2 regions of the Gordonia sp. DT218 genome follow, and region 1 is predicted to be linked to the other one. Evidence: riboswitches for the same ligand, from Rfam matches in the RefSeq annotation. Region 1 holds a riboswitch; the other holds the start of a gene.
What was found. Region 1 has a riboswitch for S-adenosylmethionine ahead of ACPXCG_RS13435 (aminotransferase class V-fold PLP-dependent enzyme). Riboswitches for the same ligand answer to the same signal wherever they lie in the genome.

Region 1 (4,825 bases):
AGCAGTGCCGCATAGCGTTTCGGCGCGATACCGCTCGCGCGGGCCTCGCGCACCAGCCGGGCGAGCTGGTGGAGATCGGTGGGAAGCGCGCGATTCACCCCGCCGCCGTGCTGGTCGGCGAACCGATTCGTCAGCGGTAGGTCGAGGTAGCGCGTGACGGTACTGGCCTGCGCCGGCGCCGCCAGCGAGACACCGCCGATCAGCGCACCCATCACCGCGACGACGGCCACCGCCAGGCGGCCGAACCGCGACACAACACTCCCCCGATACATGCGTTCCCCCCTCGCCGGTCATCCCGGTGACCGAGACGGCAGAACCGTACTGACCAGTGAGAAGCAGTGTCAACACAGCCCGGGGTGAGACGAAACACACCACCGGTCTCACCCCGGGCCATCGATGTCGACGCGTCAGGCGACGCGTCCCCGTCCGGGGTCCAGGAGGGGAAGCACCTGTTCACGGACCCGGGCCGTGGTGGCCGAACCGTCGAGCGGCACGATGATGACCGCGTCGGCGATCTCGGCCACATAGATGTCGCGGATCAGCGAGACCAGCCCGTGTGGCGTCCCGACGTACCGGATCGTCTCGGGTTCGTTCGCAACCGCCGGGCGGTCGTCGAGATCGGCGGATGCGCGCGCCGATGCCGGATGCGGGGCGATGGCCGCCTCCACTTCGAGCGCGACGACAAAGTTCGCCTGATCATTGACGCCGGCCAGTAGCAGCGATCGCGCCCGCTGCGCATCGCGCAGGGTCGGCCGCCGCACGACGATCGGGAACGCCGTCGCCGAGGTGTCCCCTGCCAGGGCGACCTGTAATCGAGGGCGGCCGATGCTGATCGTCGACGACGGGCGTGCGTATTCGATGCTCATCATGTCCTCGCTCTCGTGGTCAGTCTCGCCAGCGCGCCGACGAGGCGGTCGATGTCGCCGGAGCCGGTCCCGAGTCCGAAGCTCGCCCGCACCGCGCCGTCCGGATACCCCAGACGGTTCAACAGCGGGTGCGCGCAGAACTTCCCGTCGCGGACGCCGATTCCCGCACTCTCGCTGAGGAAGACGGCCGCCGCCCGCGGCGTGCAGCCGTCGACGTCGAAGCCCGCGATACCGACCCGGTCGGTCGAGTCCTCGAAGATCCGCAGCTCTGTGACACCGTCGATCGTCGCCAGCCCGTCGTCGAGGCGTGCGCGCAGTAGTTCTTCGTGCAACCCGATGTGCTCGAATCCGATGGCGTCGAGCGCGTCGCATGCGGCCGCGATGGACACGGCGCCGAGCACATTGGGCGAACCCGCCTCGTGACGGGCCGGGCCGGCATGCCACTCGATCGCGGTGTCACCGCCGATGTCACCGCCGGTGGCGCCGACCGAGACGCTCGCCGAGGCGCCGCCGCCGGCCAGGTAGGGCTCGGCGGCGTCGAGCCAGTCCGGGCGTCCGATCAGCACGCCCGCCCCGAACGGCGCGTAGAGCTTGTGCCCGGAGAAGACCAGGTAGTCGATGCCGTGACCGACCATCGACACGCGACGATGGGCGACGAGCTGGGCGGCGTCGATGAGGATGCGCGCGCCGTTGCGGTGGGCGATCGATGCCAGTCGACCGATCGGCAGCACCTCACCGGTGACATTCGACGCCGCGGTGACGGCGAGCAACGCGGCCGGCGCCGCGGCGAGTTCGGCCTCCAGCGCCGCGAGGGTGTCGTCGATGGTCGCGCACGCACGGACCACCCGCACCCGCGACGACCCGTCGCGATCGGGCGCGCACCACGGCAGCAGGTTGGCGTGATGTTCGATGTCGAGCACCACCACGTCACCGCGGGTCGCATGGGCTGCGAGGTTGATGGCGTCGGTGGTGCCGCGGGTGAAGACCACGGCGTCGTCGGCGCGTGCCCGGACGAATCCCCGGATCACCTCGCGGGCCTGCTCGTAGCGGGCCGTGGTGACCTGGGACAGGTGGCCGGCACCTCGGTGGACGCTGGCGTACTGCGACAACGAGCTGGTGACGGTCTGCGCCACCGCGGCCAGTGCCGGCGCGCTGGCCGCGTAGTCGAGGTTGGCGTATCGCACCGTCTCACCGGTCGAGCACGGCACGCACTCGTCGGCACCGACGACCTGCGCCAACGGCGGGATCGTCTCGGTGTCGACGACCGGGGTATGGGGAGCAGGGGTGTTGAAGGGCACTGGGGTGTTGAAGGGCACCGGGGTGTTGAAGGGCACCGAAAGGACAGCAGTCATGACAAATAGCTCCTGAGGAATCCGCACTTGCCGTGATCACTTCGAACACGGCCGGGTCGTCACCCGGAGCACCCCACCGCGGAGGAGGGTTGCCGACCAGCGAGCCGGGGCTTGTCACTGGCACTCATGACCCACGTCAAGATTCACCGATGGCGCCTCGACGTGTCAATTTTCACTCAGCCTGCGCGAAACTCCCGCGATGCTGCGCCGGTAGCGTGAGTGCATGGCGTTTCCCGACGACAGCGTCTCCCCCGTGATGTTCGTACTGTCACGCCCACACGGCACGGTCCGCGGTCACGGGCAGCGGCGTCGGTTCACCGAGGCCGCGGCGGCCGCGCACGCCGTCCGGGCCGGAGCGGTCGATGCGATCACCGGGGCGATCCCCTTCGACCAGGACGATCGCGCAGCGCTCGTCGCGCCGGTCGCACTCACCCACGATCCGGCGCCGTTCGCCGGCACCCCGCCCCGCCACCACGACGTGACCTCGAGGACCCTCCACCCGGACCACGCGGTCCACCGCGACCGGGTCACCCACGCGATCAAAACCATCGCCGACGGCACGGTCGACAAGGTGGTGCTGGCGCGGGCGGTCGACCTCTCCGTCACACCGGTCGTCGACGTCGACCACCTCATCGGCGCACTCGCGCACGGCAACACCGAGCACAACGCCTTCGCCGTCGACGTCAGCGCGGCAACCGGCGACAGCTCGTGGTTACTCGGAGCCAGCCCGGAGGTGTTGCTGCGCAAGCACGGTCGCGTGGTCACCGCCCAGCCCTACGCCGGGTCCGCACCACGGTCATCGGACCCCGAGACCGACCGCGCCGCCGCAGCCACGCTGGCGTCATCGGGCAAAGACCTCGCCGAGCATGCGTTCGTCGTCGACTATCTGCGCGACCGCCTCGGCCCACTCTGCGCGGACCTGAAAGCCCCGCCGACGCCTGAGATCCGCGCCACCGGTGAGATCTGGCATCTCGCCACGCCCATCCGGGCGACGCTACGCGATGACTCGGTGACCGCGCTGGACCTCGCGTTGCTCCTCAGCCCTACGCCGGCCGTCTGCGGTACACCCAGTGATGTTGCCGCACAGTTCATCCGGGATGTCGAGGAGCCGCGAGGCCTGTATGGCGGTGCGGTCGGCTGGTGCGACGGCGACGGCGACGGCGAATGGATGGTGACCATCCGGTGCGTTCAGGTGGCCGACGATCGGCACACCCTGCGCACGTGGGCGGGAGGCGGCATCGTGGCGCAGTCCGACCCTCAGGCCGAGCTGGACGAGACGACGGCCAAGCTACGCACCGTGATCGCTGCACTGGGGATCGACGATGCCCGATGACTTCCTGATCGCCCGCAACCCCGAGGAGGGATCGTCGCTTCCCTATCTCGTCCGGATTCCATTGGGAGCCAATGGGATAATCCTGAAGGTCCGCGACACGTGGCCACGCACCACCAAGATCTACTGTCACCGGGCCGAGGTCTGGCCGTCGAATCCGGAAATCATCGAACAACTCCCCGTCCGGTCGGTGTCACGCCGGGGCGCAGCCATCGATCTCGTGCTCGATCGGAGCCGTGAGAACCGGTCGCAGTTCGTCCTCACTCGCGCCCGTGGTCGCGAGATGATCTTCTGGCAGTCGCGACGCACCACCAAGCAGGCTCGTCCGAATGTCGCGCTGCCCACCGCGCGGGCCCACGGGCAGGTGCTGGAGATCATCGTCGATTCCGGCGAACGCTACCCGTACGGTTTCACCCACCAGCAGACGGCCACCACACGCCGAAAGCTGCCCGCCGGCGACTACGCGGTCACCGAGGGTGACACGGTGATCGCCGCCGTCGAGCGCAAATCGATCGACGACCTGAGCGCCGGACTCACCTCCGGCAAGCTGACCTACCAGCTCGCCGAGCTCGCCGGGCTGCCCCGGGCCGCTGTGGTGGTCGAGGCTCCATACAGTGCGCTGTTCAAGCGCGAGTATGTCACCGGCGCGACCCTTGCCGAGGCATTGGCCGAGGCTCAAGTGCGGTTTCCTTCGGTGCCAATGGTGTTTTGCGACAACCGAAAACTTGCCGAAGAGTGGACTTTCCGCTGGCTCGGCGCGGCACTGCACGAGTGGCGGCTGAGCTCGCGCACCGACGTCATCGTCGCAGATCTGGCCGGGCCGTCGCCCACGCCCGCCGAGATCCGATCATGGGCGACCGCGGCGGGTATCGACGTCCCCGCCAGGGGTCGCATCCCCGCCCGCGTGCGTACCGCGTGGGAGAAGCGCAACAACGGCTGATCTCCGGATATGGTCCCGAGCACCGTCAGTCCAACGCTCAGCCGAGGGCCTGATCCAGATCTTTCAGCAGATCCTCGACCCCCTCGAGTCCGACGGACAGGCGCACCACCGAGTCGGTGACCCCGATCGACGCCCGGCCATCCGGCCCCATCGCGCGATGGGTGGTGGTCGCGGGATGGGTGATCAGCGACTTCGAATCACCGAGGTTGTTCGAGATGTCCACCACCCGAAGCGCATTGAGCACCTCGAAGGCACGCTTCTTGCCGTCGACGCCGTCACGGTCGGCGATCTCGAAGGTGACCACCGTGCCACCACCCGACATCTGCTTGTGCGCGAG
Region 2 (4,825 bases), on a different contig from region 1:
CGACGCACAGCCCCTGTGCTTGTGGCAGGGCTGCACGCATTCCAAATCTGGTACGGCAGGTGATCCGCCCGCGCGATCAGCGCTAAAACAGAACGCGCGTACTGCTATAGCCGAGCATACCGCTGATCGGGAATGGAAGGCTCACCGGCGGTCAGACCGTGAACCGTCCGCATGGGCCACGGGCGCACCCTCTAGAGGCCCGCAAGAGCGCCCCGGATAGGCGCCCTCCGCACGGTTCTCGTCGACGACAGGTCGATGCCGGCCGTGCGAACGCGCCTTTCGGAGCGCTTTCCGTCGGAGCCGTCGAGTGGCCGGGCTACTCCCCGTCGTCGCCACCGTCGGTGCTCGATGCGGAACTCTTGGCGGTGCCGCCGCCGATGCCCGAAGTGACTGCCGGACCGGTCCCACGGTCGTCACCGGTGTCGCTGTCGCCGGGCGTCGTGCCGCCGCTGCCCGCCGCGCTCTCTGCCGCCGGAACGGACCCGACGTCGGCGGACCCGGTACTGCCGGGTCCGGCATCTGCGGTGCCCGTATCTGCGCTGCCCGTATCTGCGCTGCCGGTTTCCGTGGTGCCGGCGCCGGCGCCGGCTCCAGAATCCGTCACGGCCGGACTCGCCTCGGAGACCGCCGGCGGGGTGGAGCTGTACTTCGGCGCATCATAGGCACTACCGGCCGTGGAATCCGCCGCCGAGCTGCCCTCCGACGTAGCGGAAGACGAGGCACCCGAACCAGCGGAACCGGTTGCCGGCGCGCCACTGTCGACAGCCTGCGGTTCGTCGACGGCGGTGAGCGCTCGCAGAACGGCGGTCCGCTGCTCGGCGGACGATTCATCCGTCGCAACGGTCGTGAGCACGCTCGCGGCACTCTCGGTCGCCGTCGCCTGGGGGCCGGGGAACTGCGCGGCCAGGAATCGCACATAGTTCACCGGAGCCAGGATGATGCTCTTCGCGCTCGCGGCGAGTGCGGCAACGCCTGCCTCGACCTCGTCCGGCGCTGCATGGACGATGCCGTCGAGGATGTCCTCGAACACGAAGAGGTCCGGGAGGTAGGCGCCGTAGCCGAGGTTGGGCAGTTGGGGCAGCTGGTCCTGGACCAGCCGGACCAGGGGCTGCAGGTTCGCCAACGATGCGCCGTTCGGCACATCGATGGTCCAGTGGCCGGCGAGGAAGTCGGGGATCACATTGCCGTCGACCCCGATTGCCTCGGCACCCTGGCGGATGACGCCGACGATCGCGGAATCCTGGGGGACCATGCAGGTGGTGGTCGAACCGGCGGCACATTCGGTGGTCGGCCACTCGGCCGGATTCAGATACATGCGATATGGGTAGTAATTGTGCTTGGTGAAGTAGCCGACCAGTCCGTCGATCGCGCCGATCGGATCGTGTAACGGATCGGGAAGGTCACAGATGGGATCACCGGCCGCGCACACCGTGGTCACCGGGATGGTCCCGAAACCGCCGTCGCGGGGGCCGGTCATGGTGAGCCCGGGAATCACACCGATCAACGCCAACTCGATGCCCTCGCCCCCGAGGGTCCCGTCACGACGCGGATCGGAGTAGAGCTCGCCGGAGATGACCGGGATCTTGTCGCCGTTCTCATCGAGGACGAAGTCGCCGTTGCCGTCGACCTGGTACTTCCGGATCTCGACGTCGTCGTCAGGATCGTCGGGGGTGTTGTGGATGTCCACCTTGCCGACCCGGTCGTTGCCGATGTCCGACAACACGTCACCCGCCACCCGGGCGCCCTGCGAGTAGCCCGCAACCACGACCGGACTGCCGGGGCATTCACTCTGGTAGGTGGCGATCGCCTTCGTCGTCGCTGCCTCCCCCTGCGCCACGCTGTCGTCGTAGCCTGCGGCACCGAGCGGCCAGAGCGTCGTCGGATAGTCGGCGTAGATGACCCGGTACGGCTCGGCGGCGTAGTCGGTGTCGTCACCGGTCCCCAGCGTGTTGTCCAGCCCCGTCCCGCTGTATCGCTGCTTGATCCCGACCAACGCCGCGCCCTCGGGATCGTTCGTCCCCCCGACGACGACGACCGCACCCCCGCCACATTCGGCGGCAGCGGCCGTTCCGATGGCCCCGGGCACGCAGAACGCCGCGACGACAGCCAGGCTCGAGCACGCGGCGATGAGTACGACGGAGGCCCGACGCGAGATCGGGAAGCGGGTTGTCATACGTTCGGCCTTCGTCCAACCTGGCGCACACCGGACCGGATACGCGTCCCCAGGGCTGGCCACAGGGTAAATGTACGATCTCAAAACACGAATCCCCATTAGTGATGCTAACGATTTCTAACTGATGTTTTGCCAACGCAAGACGGGAATTTCATCCATTCAGAGGACAGGTGTCATCAGATCGGATCACCGCGATCAGGAGGGTTCTCACGTCGCCGGCGCCGTGTTATATCCTTGACGCCAGGTCATGAGCATCAGCGCAAAGCCCCGGCTTGCTGATCGGCAACCCTCCATCCGCGGTGGGGTGCTCCGGGTGATGACCGGGTTGAGGAACTCGAGTTCGAGCTCCCCGGCAAGCGCGGGTCCGAAGGTCGGACCCCACCAGGGTCGTTGCACCCTGCCGACCGTAGAAAGCGATGACACAGTCATGTCCGACGCCCCCGAAGAGACCAATCCAGTCGACACCTGGAGCTTCGAGACCAAACAGATCCACGCGGGTCAGACCGCGGATCCGACCACCAACGCTCGAGCGCTACCGCTGTACCAGACCACTTCGTACGTCTTCAACGACACGCAGCACGCCGCGAACCTCTTCGGACTGGCCGAACCTGGCAACATCTACACCCGGATCATGAACCCGACGCAGGACGCCGTCGAGCAGCGCATCGCCGCACTCGAAGGGGGTGTCGCCGCCCTGCTGGTGGCCTCCGGACAGGCAGCCGAGACGTACGCGATCCTCAACATCGTCGAGAACGGCGGACACGTCGTGTCCAGCCCGCGTCTGTACGGCGGTACCTATAACCTCTTCCACTACACGCTGCCGAAACTCGGTATCGAGGTGTCCTTCGTCGACGACCCGGAGGATCTCGATTCATGGCAGGCCGCGATCAAGGACAACACGCGAGCCGTGTTCGGCGAGACGATCTCCAACCCCAACAACGAGATCCTCGACATCGAGGGCATCGCCGAGGTCGCTCACCGTCATCAGCTGCCACTGATCGTCGACAACACCGTCGCCACGCCGTACCTGCTCAATCCGCTGGCACACGGCGCCGACATCGTCGTGCACTCGGCCACCAAATACATCGGCGGCCACGGCACCGCGATCGGCGGCGTGATCGTCGACGGCGGGGCCTTCGACTGGCGTGCCCAGCGCGACGGCAAGGATCTCTTCCCGGGTTTCACCACCCCGGACGCGAGCTATCACGGCGCGGTCTTCGCAGATCTCGGCGCGCCCGCCTACGCATTGAAGGCGCGCGTGCAGTGGCTCCGCGACACGGGTGCGGCGATCTCCCCGTTCAACGCCTTCTTACTGGCACAGGGACTCGAGACGCTGAGTCTGCGCGTCGAGCGCCACGTGTCCAACGCCCAACGTGTCGCCGAGTTCCTCGAGCAGCATGCACAGGTGGAATCCGTTGCGTACGCGGGACTCTCGTCGTCGGCGTGGTACGAGCGCGGACAGCAGATCCTCCCCAAGGGGCAGGGCGCGATCGTCTCGTTCGAGATCACCGGAGGGGTCGACGCGGGGAAGAGCTTTGTGGATGCCCTCGGACTGCACAGTCATGTCGCGAACATCGGTGACGTACGGTCGCTGGTGATCCACCCCGCATCGACCACGCACAGCCAGCTGACGCCCGAGGAACAGGCCGCCGCGGGCGTCACCCCCGGTTTGGTGCGCCTGGCCGTCGGGATCGAGGGCATCGACGACATCATCGCCGACCTCGAGCAGGGATTCGCGGCGGCCGCACGATAAACCGGAGATCAACGGAGACAGGGGAACCGAGGTGCAGCGCAGAGTGAGTGAATCGTGTCGGTGAGTATCGAACCGAAGACCGAGTCAGCTGACCGGCCGGACTGGGAGCAGTTGCCGGACGGGGCGATGTCCAGCGTCCGGATCGGCTCGGTCTCGCTCGACAACGGCGGGCAGATCGACAACGTCACCCTGGCGTTCCAGCGCTGGGGAACGTTGTCGCCGACCCGCGACAACGTCATCCTCACGCTGCATGCCCTCACCGGCGACTCGCATGTGACCGGGCCGTCGAATGCAGAGCATCCGTCGCCGGGCTGGTGGGACGGACTCGTCGGCCCCGGATGCGCGATCGATACCGACGAATGGTGTGTCATCTCCGCCAACGTGCTCGGTGGCTGTCGGGGTTCCACCGGACCCGCGTCGCCGGATCCCGATGGGCGGCCGTGGGGTTCACGCTTTCCGCAGATCACCGTGCTGGATCAGGTCCGGGCAGAGCGACTACTGCTCGAGCACCTCGACGTCGCAGGCATCGGTGCCGTCATCGGCGGCTCGATGGGCGGCGCACGCGCTCTGGAATGGGCGATCGAATATCCGGAGATGGTTCGCAGCGCACTGGTTCTCGCCGTCGGCGCCAGGGCGACCGCCGACCAGATCGGTACGCAGACCACCCAGATCGCGGCGATCAGGGCCGACCCCGACTGGCAAGGCGGCGATTACCACGGCACCGGGCGTGTGCCGTCGACCGGTATGGGCGTGGCACGGCGCATCGCCCACCTGACCTACCGGGGTGAGGTGGAACTCGATCAGCGGTTCGCCGATCACCCTCAGGGCGACGAGGAGCCGCTGACCGGCGGCCGCTACGCGGTGGACAGTTACCTGCAGCATCAGGCCGACAAACTGGT

Region 2: linked by a shared signal. The riboswitch ahead of ACPXCG_RS00835 (bifunctional o-acetylhomoserine/o-acetylserine sulfhydrylase) and the one ahead of ACPXCG_RS13435 (aminotransferase class V-fold PLP-dependent enzyme) in region 1 are both predicted to bind S-adenosylmethionine.

The regions. Positions count from the first base shown of each region.
Region 1 covers NZ_JBNCNS010000003.1:408,465-413,289, reverse strand. The annotation lists gene ACPXCG_RS13445 (hypothetical protein) at 1-212, opposite strand, end outside; gene ACPXCG_RS13440 (hypothetical protein) at 408-866, opposite strand; gene ACPXCG_RS13435 (aminotransferase class V-fold PLP-dependent enzyme) at 866-2,218, opposite strand; SAM riboswitch class IV at 2,237-2,350, opposite strand; gene ACPXCG_RS13430 (isochorismate synthase) at 2,442-3,551, shown strand; gene ACPXCG_RS13425 (ERCC4 domain-containing protein) at 3,541-4,488, shown strand; gene ACPXCG_RS13420 (O-succinylhomoserine sulfhydrylase) at 4,526-4,825, opposite strand, start outside.
Region 2 covers NZ_JBNCNS010000001.1:180,809-185,633, forward strand. The annotation lists gene ACPXCG_RS00830 (PE-PPE domain-containing protein) at 317-2,173, opposite strand; SAM riboswitch class IV at 2,417-2,538, shown strand; gene ACPXCG_RS00835 (bifunctional o-acetylhomoserine/o-acetylserine sulfhydrylase) at 2,601-3,926, shown strand; gene metX (homoserine O-acetyltransferase MetX) at 3,981-4,825, shown strand, end outside.